DNA from 2 places in the Enterobacter vonholyi genome. Region 1 is predicted to be linked to the other one. Evidence: predicted binding sites of a transcription regulator. Region 1 holds the regulator's gene; the other holds the start of a gene.
The links. Region 1 encodes sigma-54, which starts transcription at its own class of promoters, with help from an activator protein. Its sites were predicted from a motif close to GTTGGCACANNTTTCGCTNT; they were not measured.
Positions count from the first base shown of each region.

Region 2: the regulator sigma-54 is predicted to act here: its motif matches at 3,665-3,684, upstream of glnA (glutamate--ammonia ligase).

Region 1 is NZ_CP162152.1:3,931,872-3,942,362, reverse strand. Features, by position in the region: gene ptsN (PTS IIA-like nitrogen regulatory protein PtsN) at 1-132, opposite strand, end outside; gene hpf (ribosome hibernation promoting factor) at 215-502, opposite strand; gene rpoN (RNA polymerase factor sigma-54) at 525-1,958, opposite strand; gene lptB (LPS export ABC transporter ATP-binding protein) at 2,006-2,731, opposite strand; gene lptA (lipopolysaccharide ABC transporter substrate-binding protein LptA) at 2,738-3,292, opposite strand; gene lptC (LPS export ABC transporter periplasmic protein LptC) at 3,261-3,836, opposite strand; gene kdsC (3-deoxy-manno-octulosonate-8-phosphatase KdsC) at 3,833-4,399, opposite strand; gene kdsD (arabinose-5-phosphate isomerase KdsD) at 4,414-5,400, opposite strand; gene AB3N39_RS18465 (calcium/sodium antiporter) at 5,414-6,391, opposite strand; gene mlaF (phospholipid ABC transporter ATP-binding protein MlaF) at 6,619-7,431, shown strand; gene mlaE (lipid asymmetry maintenance ABC transporter permease subunit MlaE) at 7,439-8,221, shown strand; gene mlaD (outer membrane lipid asymmetry maintenance protein MlaD) at 8,226-8,774, shown strand; gene mlaC (phospholipid-binding protein MlaC) at 8,793-9,428, shown strand; gene mlaB (lipid asymmetry maintenance protein MlaB) at 9,428-9,721, shown strand; gene ibaG (BolA family iron metabolism protein IbaG) at 9,848-10,102, shown strand; gene murA (UDP-N-acetylglucosamine 1-carboxyvinyltransferase) at 10,153-10,491, shown strand, end outside.
Region 2 is NZ_CP162152.1:4,393,457-4,403,947, forward strand. Features, by position in the region: gene AB3N39_RS20660 (peptidase domain-containing ABC transporter) at 1-1,414, shown strand, start outside; gene typA (ribosome-dependent GTPase TypA) at 1,571-3,394, opposite strand; gene glnA (glutamate--ammonia ligase) at 3,771-5,180, shown strand; gene glnL (nitrogen regulation protein NR(II)) at 5,351-6,400, shown strand; gene glnG (nitrogen regulation protein NR(I)) at 6,412-7,824, shown strand; gene AB3N39_RS20685 (YshB family small membrane protein) at 7,935-8,045, shown strand; gene hemN (oxygen-independent coproporphyrinogen III oxidase) at 8,146-9,519, opposite strand; gene yihI (Der GTPase-activating protein YihI) at 9,708-10,223, opposite strand.

The DNA.
Region 1 (10,491 bases):
GCCCAGCTGTTTAGCAGCCAGTTCACTGATGATCTCCAGCGCACGTTTTTTGCTCTGGCAGTGAACCGCACTGCGGGTACATTCCTGGTTAAGGACATTGCTCAGTTGAAGAGCGGAATCGTTGTTCATCATAATTTCACCTAAGCGCTAACTGTACAAATGGCCTGTTGTGTTTCACAACAGGCCGTCCTGCACCCGTTAACTGCCCGGACAATTAGTGTTGTTTCAGTTTATCTTTATGTTTATTGAGCTGTCGCGCAAGCTTATCAATCAAGCCGTCGATAGCAGCGTACATGTCTTGCCCTTCCGCACTGGCATGCAGTTCACCCCCGTTAACATGCAGGGTGGCATCCGAGATATGAGTCACTTTCTCCACTTTCAACACAATATAGACCTGATTGATCCTTTCGAAATACTGCTCGAGTTTTGCAAACTTCGCGTTCACGAATTCGCGTAAAGCCTCAGTAATTTCGACGTTTTGTCCAGTGATGTTGAGCTGCATAGTGTCTTCCTTATCGGTTGTGTCAGACCAGCTGTTTACGCTGGTTGGACGGCGGAATGGATAAAGACTCTCGATACTTCGCAACAGTACGACGTGCCACCATAATACCCTGATCGGACAGCATGGTGGTTAACTTACTGTCGCTTAGCGGCTTCGCGGGGTTCTCCGCGGCGATCAACTTCTTCACCAGGGCACGAATGGCCGTTGACGACGCTTCACCGCCGCCCTCGGTATTCACATGGCTGGAGAAGAAATACTTAAGCTCAAAAATACCGCGTGGACTGTGCAGATACTTCTGCGTGGTGACACGGGAAATGGTTGATTCATGCATCTCGACGGCCTGGGCGATATCCGCCAGCACCATCGGTTTCATATACTCTTCGCCCTGCTCAAAGAAAGCCTGCTGCTGTTCGACAATACAGCGGCTGACGCGTAGCAGCGTATCATTTCGGCTCTCAAGACTTTTGATCAGCCATCGCGCTTCCTGAAGATTGCTACGAATATATTGATTGTCGGAGTCGTTACGCACGCTGGTGCACATGGAGGCATACTGCTGGTTGATTTGCAGGCGAGGGATGCTGTCTGAATTCAGTTCAACGACCCAGCGGCCATTGTGTTTTCTGACCAGCACGTCCGGAATAACGTACTCAGGCTCGCTGGTCTGGATTGACTGTCCCGGGCGTGGATCGAGTGACTGGATCAGATTCACCGCTTCTTTCAGCACATCTTCTTTCAGGCGCGTGACGCGCATCAGGGTGCGGAAATCGTGGTTCGCCAGCAGATCCAGGTGATCGCTGATGATCACGCGCGCCTCGTCGAGCCATGGCGTCTCTTTGCTGAACTGAGAAAGCTGGATTAGCAGGCAGTCGCGCAGATCTTTTGCGGCTACGCCTACCGGATCGAAACGCTGGATGCGCTTCAGAACGGCTTCAACTTCCTCAAGCTCTATCTCTTCGTCGCCCATGCTTTCCAGAATATCGTCAAGCGTGACGGTCAAATAGCCGGTGTCGTCAACGGCATCGACAATTGAGGTGGCAATCGCGCGGTCGGTATCGGAGAAGGGAGTGAGTTCCACCTGCCACATCAGGTAATCCTGCAGCGACTGAGTGGTTTCTCCCTGATAGACCGGTAGCTCATCATCCTGGTAGTCCGCACGCGTACCGGAAGGCGTTCCGGCGGTGTAGATTTCATCCCAGCTGGCATCCAGCGGAAGCTCGTCGGGCATCTCTTTTTGTTCGAGTGCGTCGGCGGTATCAAGCGCTTCAGTGTCCTGTGACTGCTGAGTATCTACCTCGTCATGAAGATCGGTTTGTTCCAGCAGGGGGTTGCTGTCCAGCGCCTGCTGGAGCTCCTGCTGAAGTTCTAACGTGGACAGTTGCAACAGGCGAATTGCCTGCTGTAGCTGCGGCGTCATCGCCAGTTGTTGGCTGAGCCTTAATTGCAAACCTTGCTTCATGTTCAGAGCATTTTTCTCCGGTTCGGCGTTACGTTACCTCTACCCTATCAGAGTCTGAAGTCTTCCCCAAGATAGACGCGCTTAACATGATCGTCTTCGAGGATCTGCTGCGGCGTACCGTGGGCGATCAGATTGCCCTGGCTCACAATATACGCGCGTTCACATACGGCCAGCGTTTCTCGGACGTTGTGGTCGGTGATCAGTACGCCAAGCCCGCTGTCGCGCAAGTGTTCAATGATACGTTTAATGTCGATAACCGAGATCGGGTCAACACCCGCAAATGGTTCATCCAGAAGGATAAATTTAGGGTTTGCGGCCAGCGCACGCGCGATCTCAACGCGACGACGTTCGCCCCCGGAGAGTGCCTGACCGAGGCTGTCGCGCAGATGCTCAATGTGGAACTCTTCCATCAGCTCGTTGGCACGATCCTGACGCTGTTCGCTGGTCAGATCGTTACGAATTTGCAGGACCGCCATCAGGTTGTCGTAAACGCTAAGACGACGGAAAATGGAGGCTTCCTGCGGCAGATAGCCGATCCCGCGACGCGCGCGCGCGTGAAGCGGCAGAAGACTGATGTCTTCATCGTCAATGATTATGTTGCCGGCATCGCGCGGCACAATGCCAACGACCATGTAGAAGGTTGTCGTTTTACCCGCACCGTTAGGGCCAAGCAGCCCCACGATTTCGCCAGAGTTGACGGTCAAACTGACATCTTCTACGACACGGCGGCCCTTATAGGCCTTCGCGAGGTTTTTTGCAGTTAATGTTGCCATAACGGATTAGTTACTCTTCTTCTGTGCCGGGGCCTGGCCCTTGCCTTTGTCCTGCAGCTGCGACGGAACCAGTACGGTCGTGACGCGTTTACCTTTCTCGCTGGAGGCCTGCATTTTTTGCTCTTTCACCAGATAGGTGATTTGGTCGCCGGTAATGTTGCTGTCCAGCTGTTCCAGATACGCGTTTCCGGTCAGGATTACCAGGTCCTTCGCCAGCTCGTAGTGCATATGCGAGGCGCGGCCTTTTACCGGCTTGCCATTGTCCTGCATCTGGTAGAAGGTTGCCGGGTTGCCGTAACCATCAATGATCTCTTTGCCCTGCTCGCCACCCGGACGGGTCACGACCACTTTGTCAGCGTTAATTTTGATGGTGCCCTGGGTCATGACGACGTTACCCGTGAAGGTGACGACGTTACCCTGCATATCGAGAGACTGGGTGTCGGACTCGATATGAATCGGCTGGTCGGTATCGCCCGTTACAGCAAGCGCGGGGAGACTGGTCACCAGCATCGCGCTGGCGATAATTACTTTAAGGCTGAGTTTGTTTGTTTTGAATTTCATAGGAGGTTCTAACCTTTTCAATCAGCTCGGCGTTCTTGCTGCGTAAGTTCCCGCGCATTCTCAAACCGCTGGAATTAAATGTTGTGCCATACAGTGTGACCAGATCCTGCGACGTCACGTCCTGGGTTACCAGGTTGATCTGGGCATTATCCGTCGTAATTTTTCGCAGTTGCGAGTCAGCGGTCAGGGCGTTGACTTCAACGTGGCCGTACAGATAAAGCATACGGTCATTTGTCAGTTTGGCCCGATCTGACTTAATTGACCACGTCGGCACTTTGTCTTTATCGAATGTGGTCATCACCGGTTGGGTAAACCACGAAATACCGTCATCTGAAAAATATTCAACATGCTGGGCAATCAGGCGATAGTTCAGCGCGCCTTCCGGGCTGTAGACCACGGTTTCGCTGTGATCGCTTTTATAGGTTGGATCGCTATTGTTAACCACTTCTGTTTGCGTATCGTCGCGATCGGCAAGGTTCACACCAATCAATACCAGTGCGACTAGCGAAAGCAAAATGATAATCCAGCGTCTGGTTTTACTCATATCGATTGCCCTTTGGCCTCATCAAGCTTGCCCTGCGCCAGCAGGAGCAGATCGCAGACTTCACGGACGGCACCACGGCCCCCGTTGATGTGGGTAACGTAGTCAGCGCGCGGGATCAGCAGCGGATGCGCATCGGCAACGGCGATGCTCAGCCCGACCTCAGTCATCACAGGCCAGTCAATCAGATCGTCCCCGACGTAGGCCACGTTTTCCGGTGCGATAGCCAGTTTACCCAGTAAATCCTTAAACGCCGCCATCTTATCGGACTGCCCCTGATACAGATGGGTAATTCCTAAGGTTTCACAGCGGTCTTCTACCAGTTTAGCTTTTCGCCCGGTGATGATAGCCACCTCAATACCCGAGGTGAGCGCACAGCGGATACCATAGCCGTCGCGGACGTTAAATGCTTTCAGCTCTTCACCATTATTGCCCATGTAAATCAGGCCATCGGAGAGTACGCCATCCACATCCAGGATGAGCAGACGAATGTTTTTCGCCTTTGCCATCATCTGGGTACTGACCGGGCCATAACAGGTTGCAAGGGATGCACCCGCATTACTCATTGTCTTATCCTTCATTACACTACGCCTGCGCGCAGCAGATCATGCATATGTACCACACCCAGCAACTGGTCGCCATCTGCAACCATAACGGAGGTGATATGGCGGGACTGCATCAGGTTCAGCACATCCACGGCCAGCGTACCCGGACGCACGCGGATACCGCCCGGCGTCATCACGTCGGCAATGCCCAGGGTACGGACATCAACACCCATGTCGAACACGCGGCGCAGGTCGCCATCGGTGAAGATCCCCTGAATTTTCAACAGATCGTCGCACACGACCGTCATACCCAGATTCTTACGGGTGATTTCCAGCAGCGCATCACGTAGGGAGGCTTCTTTGCTGACGTGAGGGATCTCATCCCCGGTGTGCATAATATCGTTTACCCGAAGCAGCAGCTTGCGCCCCAGCGCGCCGCCCGGATGGGAAAGCGCGAAATCTTCCGGCGTAAAACCGCGGGCTTCAAGCAGTGCGACGGCAAGCGCATCACCCATGACCAGCGCTGCGGTGGTGCTGGACGTTGGCGCCAGGCCGAGCGGACAGGCCTCCTTGGGAACCTTCACGCACAGGTGAATATCGGCCGCACGCGCCATGCTACTTTCCGGACGGCTGGTCATGCAAATAAGCGGAACCTGCAATCGTTTCAGTACCGGGATCAGCGCCAGAATTTCATTGGACTCACCGGAGTTAGACAGTGCGATGACGATATCCTGCGGCGTGACCATACCCAGGTCGCCGTGCGCGGCTTCCCCCGGGTGTACAAAGAAGGAAGAGGTTCCGGTGCTGGCAAATGTTGCCGCCATTTTACGTCCAATGTGGCCGGACTTACCCATCCCCATCACCACGACTTTGCCGGCACAGTAGAACATCTTCTCACATGCCAGACTAAAATCCTGATTAATGTACCGATCTAACTGCGCCAGACCTTCACGTTCAATCTCCAGAACCTCTTTGCCTGCTTTCTGAAAGTCAAAACCCGGCTGCAATTCTATTTGCGACATAATGCGTTTCCGATTACCCAGAGAGAAGAGGCGAGAGCCAGTACAGCATCGCCATCCATACGATAAATCCACCCGTCAGCAGCGCGCCTGCGCCTTTGCCGATCTGTCGTTGCCGCCGCCAGCAGAGCAGGGCAAATATCACGCTGACTAATAACATCACGCCGTAGTCACGCGAGAATGCCAGGGGATTAAAGGGCCCTGGCGTAATGAGGGCCGGAAGGCCCATCACAATGGCGATATTAAATATGTTGGAACCGATGATATTACCAATGGCAATGTCATCTTCACCTTTACGTGCCCCCGCAATGGCCGTGGCCAGTTCCGGCAGGCTGGTACCGATGGCAATCACCGTCAGACCAATGGTAAGTTCACTGATGGCGAAATAGTTCGCCAGTACCGTCGCGTTATCCACGACCATACGCGTTGCCATCGGCATGATGATCAGCGCAACGCCAAGCCAGAGCAGGGCAACAGGCAGTGTACCTTCTCGCGGAAGTTCGGCGACCTGCTCACGCGTGAGGCTATCCTGACCCTGTTTTTCCGCCTGACGGGCGATTTTAACACTATACAGCAACCAAATGACGGCCAGCGCCAGCAGGAAAATACCGTCGCTGTAGCTCAGTACGCCATCGTAAAATACGCAGCCTGCCAACAGGCTTACGATTAACATTAGCGGCAATTCACGGCGCAGAACATCAGAATGCACGCGAAATGGATGGAGCAGTGCGGCCAGGCCTAAAATCAAGAGTATATTGACGATGTTAGAGCCAATCGCGGTGCCTACTGCAAGGTCTAACTGACCATGCAGCGATGCCGAGACAGAGACGATGATTTCAGGAAGTGACGTTCCCACACTGACCACGGTCATCCCGATGACGACAGGCGGTACGCCCGTCAGGCGACACAGGATAGATGCAGCAAATACTAAACGGTCAGCACTGTAGACGACCAAAAGTAAACCAATTATTAACAGTGCTGTTGCTAAAAGCATCAAAAGTCCTTTCTTCAGGTATACTCGTCGGTCCATCGCGCGTGCACGGCTGGACTGCATACAGTCTGAGGCGTAACGAATTCCTAATTTTGACTTTATGCGCCGGAAAAGTAAAACAAATGCCAGCTTTCGCTAACCTCTACGGTTATTATTCTGTAAAAATGCTGAGTTTAGGGCTGATTCAGGCTACATGCCTTAACGTGAGCAGGATAAGAAAGGAACTATAAATGAGCCAAACCATGGCGAATTTAGTCGATGTCCGCGGGGTGAGTTTTTCTCGCTCCAGCAGATTGATATTTGATGATATTTCGTTGACCGTTCCGCGTGGCAAGATCACTGCCATTATGGGGCCGTCCGGGATCGGTAAAACGACCCTGCTTCGCCTTATTGGTGGGCAGATCCCACCGGATAGCGGTGAAATCCTCTTTGATGGCGAAAACATCCCGGAGATGTCGCGCTCGCGCCTGTATACTGTCCGCAAACGCATGAGCATGCTCTTTCAGTCGGGCGCCTTGTTCACCGACATGAACGTCTTTGATAACGTGGCTTATCCGCTGCGCGAGCATACCAGTCTGCCACCTGAACTGCTGAAAAGCACGGTGATGATGAAGCTCGAAGCCGTTGGCTTGCGGGGGGCCGCGAAGCTGATGCCTTCGGAGCTGTCCGGCGGCATGGCGCGCCGCGCCGCGCTGGCGAGAGCCATTGCATTAGAACCTGATTTAATCATGTTCGACGAACCGTTTGTTGGACAGGATCCCATTACGATGGGCGTGCTGGTGAAGCTCATCTCTGAACTGAACAGCGCGCTTGGCGTCACCTGCATTGTGGTGTCTCACGATGTACCGGAAGTATTGAGCATTGCCGATTACGCCTATATCGTGGCGGACAAAAAGATCGTCGCACACGGTAGCGCTCAGGCGCTGCAGGAAAATTGCGATCCGCGTGTTAGACAGTTCCTCGACGGTATTGCCGATGGCCCTGTGCCGTTCCGCTACCCGGCAGGCGACTATCGTGACGATTTACTGGGAATAGGGAGTTAAGCCACTCATGCTGTTAAATGCGTTGGCCGCTCTCGGACACCGTGGCATAAAAACCATCAGGACGTTCGGGCGTGCCGGATTGATGTTATTCAACGCCCTGGTTGGCAGGCCGGAATTCCGTAAGCACGCGCCGCTATTGGTGCGCCAGCTTTATAATGTCGGAGTGCTGTCGATGCTCATCATCATTGTCTCCGGTCTGTTTATCGGTATGGTGCTTGGGCTGCAGGGCTATCTTGTTCTGACAACCTACAGTGCGGAAACTAGCCTCGGGATGCTGGTGGCGCTCTCGCTGCTGCGCGAGCTGGGGCCCGTTGTGGCGGCGCTGCTTTTCGCCGGGCGCGCGGGGTCGGCATTAACAGCTGAAATTGGCCTGATGCGCGCGACCGAGCAGCTTTCCAGCATGGAGATGATGGCGGTCGATCCGCTGCGTCGCGTGATCTCGCCGCGTTTCTGGGCTGGGGTGATCTCTTTACCGTTACTGACTATTCTGTTTGTCGCCGTGGGTATCTGGGGCGGCTCGCTGGTTGGCGTGCACTGGAAAGGCATCGATGCCGGTTTCTTCTGGTCCGCGATGCAGGACGCCATTGACCTGCGAATGGATCTGGTTAACTGCCTGATTAAAAGCGTGGTATTTGCCATTACGGTCACCTGGATTGCATTGTTCAATGGTTACGATGCCATCCCGACGTCGGCGGGCATTAGCCGCGCAACTACACGTACAGTCGTTCATTCGTCGCTGGCCGTACTGGGTCTGGATTTTGTGCTCACCGCACTGATGTTTGGGAATTGAGTTCATGCAAACGAGAAAAAATGAAATTTGGGTCGGTGTATTCCTGCTGCTGGCGCTGCTAGCCGCACTGTTTATCTGCCTGAGAGCGGCGGATATCACGTCTGTGCGCACAGAACCGACGTATCGCATCTATGCCACCTTCGATAACATCGGCGGGCTGAAGGTGCGTTCACCGGTCCGTATCGGCGGCGTGGTGATCGGGCGCGTATCCGACATTACGCTGGATGAGAAGACCTATCTGCCTCGCGTCGCGATGGATATCGAAGAGCGTTACAACCACATTCCGGACACCAGCTCCCTGTCTATCCGGACTTCCGGTCTGCTGGGCGAACAATATCTGGCGCTTAACGTTGGCTTTGAAGATCCCGAGCTGGGAACGACTATCCTTAAAGACGGTAGCGTCATTCAGGATACGAAATCCGCGATGGTGCTGGAGGATATGATTGGTCAGTTCCTTTACAACAGTAAAGGAGATGACAAAAAATCTGACGCTGCCCCTGCGCAGAGCGAAGACCATACCAATGCCGCGCCGACCCCAGGTGCTGCGAATTAATATCAGGAGAAGTCATTCATGTTTAAACGACTGTTAATGGTTGCCATGCTGGTCATCGCCCCTCTCACCGCGGTGCACGCGGCGGATCAGAGTAACCCGTACAAACTGATGGACGAAGCGGCGAAGAAGACATTCGACCGTCTTAAAAACGAACAGCCTAAGATTCGTTCTAATCCTGATTACCTGCGTGACGTGGTTGACCAGGAGCTGCTGCCGTACGTGCAGATCAAATATGCGGGTGCGCTGGTGCTGGGCCGCTATTACAAAGACGCGACTCCTGCGCAGCGTGAGGCCTACTTTGCCGCGTTCCGTGAATACCTGAAACAGGCCTATGGCCAGGCGCTGGCGATGTACCACGGTCAGACCTATCAGATTGCGCCCGAGCAGCCGCTGGGCGATGCGACCATCGTCCCTATCCGTGTGACGATCAACGATCCTAACGGTCGTCCGCCGGTTCGTCTGGATTTCCAGTGGCGTAAAAACAGCCAGACCGGTCACTGGCAGGCGTATGACATGATCGCCGAAGGCGTAAGCATGATCACCACCAAACAGAACGAATGGAGCGATCTGCTGCGCACCAAAGGCATTGATGGCCTGACCGCTCAGCTGCAGTCCATTGCTCGTCAGAAAATCACGCTGGACGAGAAGAAGTAATGTCACAGCAACTCAGCTGGTCGCGTGAAGGCGAGACGTTAAAGCTGTCCGGTGAACTGGATCAGGATCTGCTGAACCCACTGTGGGACAAACGCCATGAAGTGATGCAGGGCGTGACGCTTATCGACTTAACCGAGGTCACGCGGGTGGATACGGCCGGGGTTGCGCTGCTTACCCATCTGATTGCTGTAGGGAAAAAGCTGGGGGCTAGCGTCACGCTTCGCGGCGCGAGCGAGAATGTCGTGACCCTTGCTCAGCTCTACAATCTTCCTCAGGACGTATTGCCTCGTTAATATTTTCAGTGCGTTACTTCCGAAAGCCCTGACAGTTTCATCGTCAGGGCTTTTTGCTTGTTTAAGACAACGCCACTTTGCTCTAAGATGTTGGGCTTGTTTTCACTATCAGATGATTAAGAACCCATGGAAAATCATGAAATCCAGACAGTGCTGATGAATGCACTCTCCCTTCAGGAAGCCCACGTCACTGGCGATGGCAGTCACTTCCAGGTTATTGCTGTGGGTGAGATGTTCGACGGTATGAGCCGCGTGAAGAAACAGCAGGCTGTGTACGCGCCGCTGATGGAATATATTGCGGATAACCGCATCCACGCCCTGTCGATTAAAGCGTTCACCCCGCAAGAGTGGGCACGCGATCGCAAACTAAACGGTTTTTGAGCTGAGGGCGACAGGCCCGCAGCACGGTTGAATTTATAAGAGAGCACACAATGGATAAATTTCGTGTACAGGGGCCAACGCGTCTCCAGGGCGAAGTCACAATTTCTGGCGCGAAAAACGCCGCGCTGCCAATCCTCTTTGCTGCGCTGCTGGCTGAAGAGCCGGTAGAAATTCAGAACGTACCGAAGCTGAAAGATATCGACACCACCATGAAGCTGCTCACCCAGCTGGGCACGAAAGTTGAGCGTAACGGTTCCGTCTGGATCGACGCCAGCAAGGTGAACAACTTCTCAGCACCTTACGATCTGGTGAAAACCATGCGTGCATCCATCTGGGCGCTTGGCCCGCTGGTGGCGCGTTTTGGTCAGGGTCAGGTTTCTCTGCCGGGC
Region 2 (10,491 bases), 460 kb from region 1:
CTCCTGGACCACGCTGATACTGGGAACACTCATCGACGTCCAGTGGAGTTTTAGCCTCTTTTCTCACCTTATTAAGCTACCGACCACCTATTTTGAAAGACGCAAACTGGGGGACATTCAGTCTCGTTTCCACTCGCTTGATGTTATACGGGCCACTTTTACCACAGGTTTGACTGGTAGCATTATTGATACGCTAATGCTCATGGGTTTGCTGGTAATGATGTTTTTATACAACCTGCAGCTCAGCATGATAGTGGTCTCTTTTACCGCAATATACACCTTCATTAGGTTTGCTACCTATCGATACTATCGCCAGCTATCCGAAGAAGAGTTAATCAAGGAAGCACGCCTTAATTCTTATTTTATGGAAACCCTGTACGGTATCGCGACGATTAAAGTTCAGGGGATGACTGACCTGAGAATCAATAACTGGTTTAATCTTTTTTCAGATAAGGTCAATACAGGCATTCGTTTGACGCGAATGGATCTCTTCTTTGGTGGCGTCGTCTCTTTTATCGCCGCCTGCGACCAAATTGTTATCCTGTGGGTTAGCGGCAGGCTGATGATGGATAGTCATTTAACCATCGGTATGTTTATTGCATTTAACACCTTCAGGAGTCAGTTCTATGACCGAATAAATGCCCTGATCAACTTTATCATTCAGCTGAAGATCATCAATTTACACAATGAACGCGTTGCCGATATTGCGCTGCACGAAGCATCTTCTATAACGGCCACCAGCCCGCTGCGTTTACCACACGGAGCCTTAACGCTCGAAACTCAGGATCTGACTTACCGTTATGATAACCATGCGGACCCTATCTTCAGCAAACTGAATCTGACCATTCATGCCGGGGAGAGTATTGCTATTACGGGCGTATCGGGTTCAGGTAAAAGCACCTTGATGAAAGTGTTGTGCGGTTTATTCGAACCGTCGAACGGCTGCGTCCGAATTAATGGCATTGATATTAAGCAACTTGGTTTCGAGCATTATGCTGAACGCATTGCCTGTATCATGCAGGAAGATAAGCTGTTTTCAGGCTCAATCAAAGAGAATATCGCCGGTTTTCGGCCTGACATTGACGAGCAGTGGATGGTGCAATGCGCTATCGCAAGCCATATTCATAATGACATTTTAAAGCTACCAATGGGTTACGAGACACTGATTGGTGAACTTGGGGAAGGGTTGTCGGGCGGTCAAAAACAGCGGATTTATATTGCCCGGGCATTATACCGTAAACCGGGTATTTTATTCATGGACGAGGCGACCAGCCACCTTGATAAAACCAGTGAAAGTCAGGTCAATCAGTCTATACAGGCGATGAACATTACGAGGATTATTATCGCGCATCGCGAAACCACGATTTCATCGGCAGATCGGGTGTTCGTGATAAATGGAGCAGAGTTACCCTAATCCGTGAATTTCGCAGGAAAAAGATAGCGTTGGGACATAACGTCCCCGGGTAATGAAGAATTCTGGCGATCATCGAATAAAAAAGCCGCTGAGGGATCAGCGGCTTTTTACCTGCCGGGTGGCGCGTGCGCTTACCCGGCCTATAGATTGACCGTATTACTCTTCTTTCGCACCGCGCATAGCACGTTTACGATCGTTCTCGGTCAGGTGACGTTTACGGATACGGATAGACAGCGGAGTCACTTCTACCAGTTCGTCGTCATCGATGAATTCCAGAGCCTGCTCCAGGGTCATCTTGATCGGTGGAACCAGAACCGTTGCTTCGTCAGTACCGGACGCACGCATGTTGGTCAGTTTCTTACCGGTCAGGCAGTTTACGGTCAGGTCGTTAGAACGGCTGTGAATACCGATGATCTGGCCTTCGTAAACTTCAGCACCGTGACCCAGGAACAGCTTACCGCGATCCTGCAGACCGAACAGCGCAAACGCAACCGCTTTACCCTGACCGTTGGAGATCAGTACGCCGTTGTTACGCTGGCCCACTTCGCCCGGACGCACGTCGTCGTAGTGGCTGAAGGTGGAGTACAGCAGACCGGTACCGGAGGTCATGGTCATGAACTCAGAACGGAAGCCGATCAGGCCACGGCTTGGGATCACGTAGTCGAGACGTACGCGGCCTTTGCCATCTGGATTCATGTTTTTCAGGTCGCCTTTACGCTCACCCAGCGCCTGCATCACAGAACCCTGGTGCTGCTCTTCAACGTCCAGCGTCACGTTTTCGAACGGCTCTTGTTTACGGCCGTCGATTTCGCGGAAGATAACTTTCGGACGGGAAACCGCCATTTCGAAACCTTCACGACGCATGTTTTCGATCAGAACAGACAGGTGCAGCTCACCACGACCAGAAACGCGGAATGCATCAGCGTCTTCGGTTTCTTCAACACGCAGCGCAACGTTGTGCACCAGCTCTTTGTTCAGGCGGTCAAGGATCTGACGAGAGGTAACGAACTTACCTTCTTTTCCACAGAACGGAGAGGTGTTGACGTTGAAGAACATGGTAACGGTTGGTTCATCAACAGACAGGGCTGGCAGCGCTTCCACGTTCTGCGGATCGCAGATGGTGTCAGAGATGTTCAGCTCGCCCAGACCGGTGATAGCGATGATGTCGCCCGCTTCAGCCAGATCGCTGTCGATACGCTCCAGACCCAGGTGAGTCAGCACTTTGCCAACTTTACCGTTACGGGTTTTGCCTTCGCTATCGATGATAGTAACCTGCTGGTTTGGCTTCACTTTACCGCGTTTGATACGGCCGATACCGATGACGCCAACGTAGTTGTTGTAGTCGAGCTGGGAGATCTGCATCTGCAGTGGACCATCCAGATCAACATCCGGTGCCGGTACGTGATCGACAATCGCCTGATACAGCGGGGTCATGTCTTCCGCCATATCTTCGTGATCCAGACCCGCGATACCATTCAGCGCCGAAGCGTAAATGATAGGGAAGTCCAGCTGTTCGTCGGTCGCATCGAGGTTAACGAACAGGTCGAATACCTGATCAACAACCCAGTCAGGACGTGCGCCAGGACGGTCAACCTTGTTGATAACAACAATTGGTTTCAGGCCATGGGCAAATGCTTTTTTGGTCACGAAGCGCGTTTGCGGCATTGGGCCGTCAAATGCGTCAACCACCAGCAGCACGGAATCCACCATGGACATCACGCGCTCAACTTCACCACCGAAGTCGGCGTGCCCTGGGGTATCAACGATGTTGATACGGTAGTCATTCCATTTAATCGCGGTGTTTTTCGCGAGGATGGTAATCCCACGCTCTTTCTCCAAATCGTTGGAGTCCATCACACGCTCTTGAGTTTCGGCACGCGCATCAAACGTACCGGATTGCTGCAGCAGCTTATCAACCAGGGTAGTTTTACCATGGTCAACGTGCGCGATGATGGCGATGTTACGCAAATTTTCGATCACAACTTTGCCTCAGGCATTAGAAATAGCGCGTTATTGTACACGGATTAATCGCACTACAAAACAGGATCACAAACATCCTCCGCAAACAAGTATTGCAGAGATGCTTTGTGATCGCTTTCACGGAGCGAAAAAGGGCACTTTAACGTAAATTGCACCAATATGGTGCTCAATGTTCACATTGAAGCACTATACTGGTGCAACAAATCCATCGTGGTGCAGCCCTTTTGCACTATGGTGCGCATGATAACGCCTTTTTGGGGTGATTTAAAAGTTGGCACAGATTTCGCTTTATAAAAATTACATGGCAACAGCCAGTACAAACAGAAACTGAAGACCTCGTTACCACGACGACAATGACCAATCTGGAGAGTTAAGTATGTCCGCTGAACACGTTTTGACGATGCTGAACGAACATGAAGTGAAGTTTGTTGATCTCCGCTTCACCGACACCAAAGGTAAAGAACAGCACGTCACAATCCCTGCTCATCAGGTGAACGCCGAATTCTTTGAAGAAGGCAAAATGTTTGACGGCTCCTCCATTGGTGGCTGGAAAGGCATTAACGAATCCGACATGGTTCTGATGCCAGATGCAACCACTGCGGTCATTGATCCGTTCTTCGAAGAACCAACCCTGATCATCCGTTGCGACATCCTCGAGCCAGGCACGCTGCAGGGCTACGACCGCGACCCACGTTCTATCGCGAAACGCGCTGAAGAGTACCTGCGTTCTACCGGCATCGCAGACACCGTTCTGTTCGGGCCAGAGCCAGAATTCTTCCTGTTCGATGACATCCGTTTCGGTGCTTCTATTTCTGGCTCCCACGTTGCTATCGACGACATCGAAGGTGCATGGAACTCCTCCACCAAATATGAAGGTGGTAACAAAGGTCACCGTCCTGGCGTTAAAGGTGGTTACTTCCCGGTTCCTCCGGTCGATTCTGCACAGGACATTCGTTCCACCATGTGTCTGGTGATGGAAGAGATGGGCCTGGTTGTTGAAGCTCACCACCACGAAGTGGCGACTGCGGGTCAGAACGAAGTGGCAACCCGCTTCAACACCATGACCAAAAAAGCGGACGAAATTCAGATCTACAAATACGTTGTGCACAACGTTGCGCACCGTTTCGGTAAAACCGCGACCTTCATGCCAAAACCAATGTTTGGCGACAACGGTTCCGGTATGCACTGCCACATGTCTCTGTCCAAAAACGGTACCAACCTGTTCTCTGGCGACAAATATGCTGGCCTGTCCGAGCAGGCGCTGTACTACATCGGCGGCGTAATCAAACACGCTAAAGCGATCAACGCCCTGGCGAACCCAACCACCAACTCCTACAAGCGTCTGGTCCCGGGCTACGAAGCGCCAGTGATGCTGGCCTACTCTGCACGTAACCGTTCTGCTTCTATCCGTATCCCGGTAGTAGCGTCTCCTAAAGCGCGTCGTATCGAAGTACGCTTCCCGGATCCAGCGGCTAACCCATACCTGTGCTTCGCAGCACTGCTGATGGCCGGTCTGGACGGTATCAAGAACAAGATCCACCCGGGCGAAGCGATGGACAAAAACCTGTACGACCTGCCGCCAGAAGAAGCGAAAGAGATCCCACAGGTTGCTGGCTCTCTGGAAGAAGCCCTGCAGGCGCTGGACGCAGACCGTGAGTTCCTGACTGCAGGTGGCGTATTCACTGACGACGCTATCGATGCTTACATCGCACTGCGCACTGAAGAGAACGACCGCGTGCGCATGACTCCGCATCCGGTTGAGTTCGAACTGTACTACAGCGTTTAATTAAGTTGTTTTACCCGGCGTGACAAGCGCCGGGAGTAGTTGCCGTGGAAACTTTTAGCCCATCTCAGGATGGGCTTTTTTCTCCACCAACAATCTGATCTCACGCGCTTTTTACGCCGAAAACGCTATACTGCACTAAATTAGTGCAAACGACTCCAGGAGACTGCTGAATGGCAACTGGCACGCTGCCCGATGCTGGGCAGATCCTCAATTCTTTGATTAACAGCATCTTGCTGGTCGATGACGAGCTGGCCGTTCATTACGCCAACCCGGCGGCACAGCAGCTGCTTGCCCAAAGCGCACGTAAACTATTCGGTACCCCGCTTCCGGAACTCCTGAGCTACTTTTCGCTGAATATTGGCCTGATGCAGGAAAGCTTACAGGCAGGCCAGGGTTTCACCGATAACGAAGTGACGCTGGTGATCGACGGGCGCTCGCACATTCTGTCGCTAACCGCGCAACGTCTTCCCGAAGGCCTGATCCTGCTGGAAATGGCGCCGATGGATAATCAGCGTCGACTGAGCCAGGAGCAGCTTCAGCATGCGCAGCAGATTGCAGCCCGTGACCTCGTGCGCGGTCTGGCGCATGAAATTAAAAACCCGCTGGGTGGGTTACGCGGCGCGGCGCAGCTTCTGACCAAGGCGCTGCCTGACCCTGCGCTGGCGGAATATACCAACGTCATCATTGAGCAGGCGGACCGTCTGCGGAATCTGGTAGACCGTCTTCTCGGTCCGCAGCAGCCGGGAATGCACGTCACTGAAAGCATCCATAAAGTGGCTGAGCGGGTGGTGAAGCTCGTCTCAATGGAGCTGCCGGAGAACGTCACGCTGGTACGTGATTACGACCCAAGCCTGCCGGAACTGGCCCATGACCCGGATCAGATTGAGCAGGTCCTGTTGAATATTGTGCGTAATGCTCTGCAGGCGCTGGGACCTGAAGGCGGCGAGATTATTTTACGCACCCGCACCGCCTTCCAGCTCACGTTACACGGCGTGCGCTACCGGCTGGCCGCCCGAATCGACGTTGAGGATAACGGGCCCGGCATTCCATCGCATCTGCAGGACACCCTGTTCTACCCGATGGTCAGCGGCCGTGAAGGCGGAACCGGCCTGGGCTTATCCATTGCCCGCAGTTTGATCGACCAACACTCTGGAAAAATTGAATTTACCAGTTGGCCGGGACATACCGAGTTTTCGGTTTTCCTGCCGATTAAAAAATAAAGGTGACGTTTATGCAACGAGGGATAGTCTGGGTAGTCGATGACGATAGCTCCATCCGTTGGGTGCTTGAACGCGCGCTCACAGGGGCGGGATTAAGCTGCACGACGTTTGAGAGCGGCAGCGAAGTGCTCGACGCACTCACCACTAAAACGCCCGATGTTCTGCTGTCGGATATCCGTATGCCGGGCATGGACGGGCTGGCGCTGTTAAAGCAGATCAAACAACGCCACCCTATGCTACCGGTCATCATAATGACCGCGCACTCCGATCTGGATGCCGCAGTAAGCGCCTATCAGCAAGGGGCGTTCGATTACCTGCCCAAACCGTTTGATATCGACGAAGCGGTGGCGCTGGTTGAGCGCGCGATTAGCCATTATCAGGAGCAGCAACAGCCGCGCCACGCGCCCGATTTTGGGCCAACCACCGACATCATCGGCGAAGCGCCGGCGATGCAGGACGTGTTTCGCATTATTGGCCGTCTGTCCCGCTCGTCCATCAGCGTCTTGATTAACGGCGAATCGGGCACCGGTAAAGAGCTTGTGGCGCATGCACTGCATCGCCATAGCCCGCGGGCAAAAGCCCCGTTCATCGCCCTGAATATGGCGGCGATCCCGAAGGATTTAATTGAGTCCGAACTGTTCGGCCATGAAAAAGGGGCATTTACCGGCGCAAATACCATTCGCCAGGGGCGCTTCGAACAGGCTGACGGCGGCACGCTGTTCCTGGATGAAATCGGTGATATGCCGCTGGACGTTCAGACCCGCCTGCTGCGCGTGCTGGCCGACGGGCAGTTTTATCGCGTGGGCGGCTATGCGCCGGTGAAAGTGGACGTGCGTATTATCGCCGCGACCCACCAGAACCTGGAGCAACGCGTGCAGGAAGGCAAATTCCGTGAGGATTTATTCCACCGTCTTAACGTCATCCGCGTTCATCTGCCGCCGCTGCGTGAACGTCGGGAAGATATTCCCCGCCTGGCGCGTCATTTTCTGCAGGTGGCTGCCCGCGAGCTGGGCGTGGAAGCCAAGCAGCTTCACCCGGAAACCGATGCCGCTCTAACGCGTCTGGCGTGGCCGGGCAACGTGCGTCAGCTGGAAAACACCTGCCGCTGGTTAACCGTGATGGCTGCCGGTCAGGAAGTGCTGATTCAGGATTTACCGGCCGAACTGTTTGAGGCGACCGCGCCGGAAAGCAGTAGCGGACACGCGCTGCCGGACAGCTGGGCGACGCTGCTGGCGCAGTGGGCCGACCGCGCGCTGCGTTCCGGTCATCAAAACCTGCTGTCTGAGGCTCAGCCTGAGATGGAGCGTACGCTGTTGACCACCGCGCTTCGTCATACGCAGGGTCACAAGCAGGAAGCCGCTCGCCTGTTGGGATGGGGTCGCAATACCCTGACGCGCAAGCTGAAAGAGCTGGGAATGGAGTAATATCCGCGCTTGTGTAAAGGTTATTAATTGAACGCAAATCGTCGTTATTTTGCGCTTTACTGTTCCGATGAGTTTTGTATGATCGTGCCCGGAAATTGGGGGTGAACATCATGCTGGAAACATTCGTGAATATGCTCTCTAGCGGAGCCGCTGAAAGCCACACGCCACAAACAGCCGTTGCGGCTATGTTGTGCGCGGCGCTGGTTGGGCTGTTTAGCTAGCGAGTTGGCGATGAAAAGCCGGGTGACGCTTCGCTTACCCGGCCGACATTTCGCACTTTTGTAGGCCGGGTAAGGCGAAGCCGCCACCCGGCATTACAGTTTAAATAACTCGCGAGAACTGCTGCATTCGCGCTTTCTGACGCAGATACGCGTCAAAGCACATGCAGATATTACGGATCAACAGACGCCCTTTCGGGGTGACCTCTATGGCTCTCTCCGACACATCCACCAGCCCGTCTTTCGCCAGCGGCGCCAGAAGCTTCAGATCTTCCGCGAAATAATCGCTGAAGTTCAGTTCCCACTGCGCTTCCACATCGCTGAAATCGAGACGGAAGTTGCAGATAAGCGCCTTAATCACATCGCGACGGATACAGTCATCACGCGTTAACGCAATGCCGCGCCACAGCGCGTTGCCAGTCTCATCAACCTGCTGGTAATACAGCTTCAGCTCTTTCTGGTTCTGCGCGTAGCAGTCGCCAATCATGCTAATGGCGGAGACACCCATTCCCAGTAAATCGGTATCGCCCTGGGTCGTATATCCCTGGAAGTTACGGTGCAGGACCCCTTCGCGCTGAGCAACGGCCAGCTCGTCATCCGGGCGGGCAAAGTGATCCATGCCGATAAACTGATAGCCGGTGTCGGTCAGCGAGGTGATGGTTTCCTGCAGGATATCTAGCTTCTGCTGGGCAGAAGGAAGATCGGCATCTTTGATTTTGCGCTGGGCGGCAAAGAGCGTTGGCAGATGCGCATAGTTAAAGACGCTCAGGCGGTCCGGGTTAAGTTCAGCCACGCGCTTCAGCGTGAAGGCGAAGCTTTCCGGCGTTTGCTTTGGCAGGCCGTAAATCAGGTCAATATTGGTCGAGGTGAAACCAATCTCACGCGCGTGATTGAGTAAGGCAAAGATAAATTCTTCGTCCTGCTCGCGGTTCACCAGACGCTGAACCTCTTTATTGAAATCCTGTACGCCCATACTCAGTCGGTTGAATCCTTCTGCGCGTAAATGATCCAGGACATCCAGCTGAATTTCACGCGGATCGACTTCGATCGAGATCTCAGCGTCAGCATTAAAACTGAAATTGCCGCGCAGAAGCGCCATCAGGCGGCTTATTTGCGCTTTGTTCAGATAGGTTGGCGTACCGCCGCCCCAGTGAAGCTGGCTCACGTGACGGCCTTTAAACAGCGGCGCGCGATGAACAATTTCCTGTTCGAGCGCATCAAGATACTGGTCGGCTTTATGCTGCTGGCGGGTCACGATTTTATTGCAGCCGCAGAAGTAGCAAAGCTTGTGGCAGAACGGAATATGGACGTAGAGCGACAGCGGACGCTCAGGATAGCGCGCGACAGCCTGCTGGAAATCACGCTCTCCGAAGGCATCGGAGAACTCCAGCGCGGTGGGGTAAGACGTATAACGCGGCCCGGAATAGTTATATTTCTGGATTAGGGCCAAATCCCAGTCGATAGTTGATGCTGACATGCTCACTCCTTCCGTTGGTGTCGCGTTCGTATACGGCGGCCCGTTCTGACCCCATTGCGGGCCATCATTCGGGTGCGCAGCCACTTCTGTCGCCGCGACAACCGCCGTAGTTTAACGAATAACCACACCAGATAACATATAACCGGAAGGGTTATAAGCAGGACTATCGTGCCTGCCGGGTGCAAATGTTAGTTTCCACCCTTCAGAAGACGCATCATATCTTCCTGCTTCTCGTCTTCTTCTTCATCTTCGTCATCGTCGTATGACAGGCCCAGCTTCTGCATCAGTTCATCAATACGATCCAGTTTGGCATCCACCCATGACTGCTCTTCAGCGGTCAGGGTTTCACCCTCTTCAAGACGTTCCAGCAGCGCGTCCAGGCGCTCATCGTTCTCCAGCAAATCCAGCTCAGCCTGCGGTGAAAGCATAGGTTTCTCGCTCTTTGGTTTGTGCTGCTTAGTGACCGGGGTGTCTGTCACGCCCAGTGGAATGGGAGTTTTACTGCCGATACGAGGATCTTTCTGCTGCCTGCCTTTTGCAGAAGAGCCCGCTGCACCACCACCGTTGGCACGGCTACCCGCAGCATGACCGCGATGTTTTTTGTCGCGTTTGCGGTCGCGCGCTTCCTGGTTCAGTTCTTCGCGCGTTTTGCGGCGTGCTTTTGCAGGGCGTTTCGCGCCCGCAGCGGAGGTTGGTTTTTTCATGATGTTTTATCTTTAAGTCGTTTTCTTCAGTATAGAATTGCGGCGAAATCTAGCAGAAAGCAAGCAAAGAAAAAAGGCGACAGAGCAATCTGTCGCCTTTTTTCCTGACTCACAACCCTTAGCGGGTCAGACATTCCATGTTTGCCAACAACAAACCCTGTTTATCCCTTGGCTAATACCGTCCGTGATACGGTTCCATTTCCTTTTAAAACGCCTCCAGGCGCTGGTCGTCCTGACAATCCTGCGTCTTCGCCTCCTGGCGCTCCTG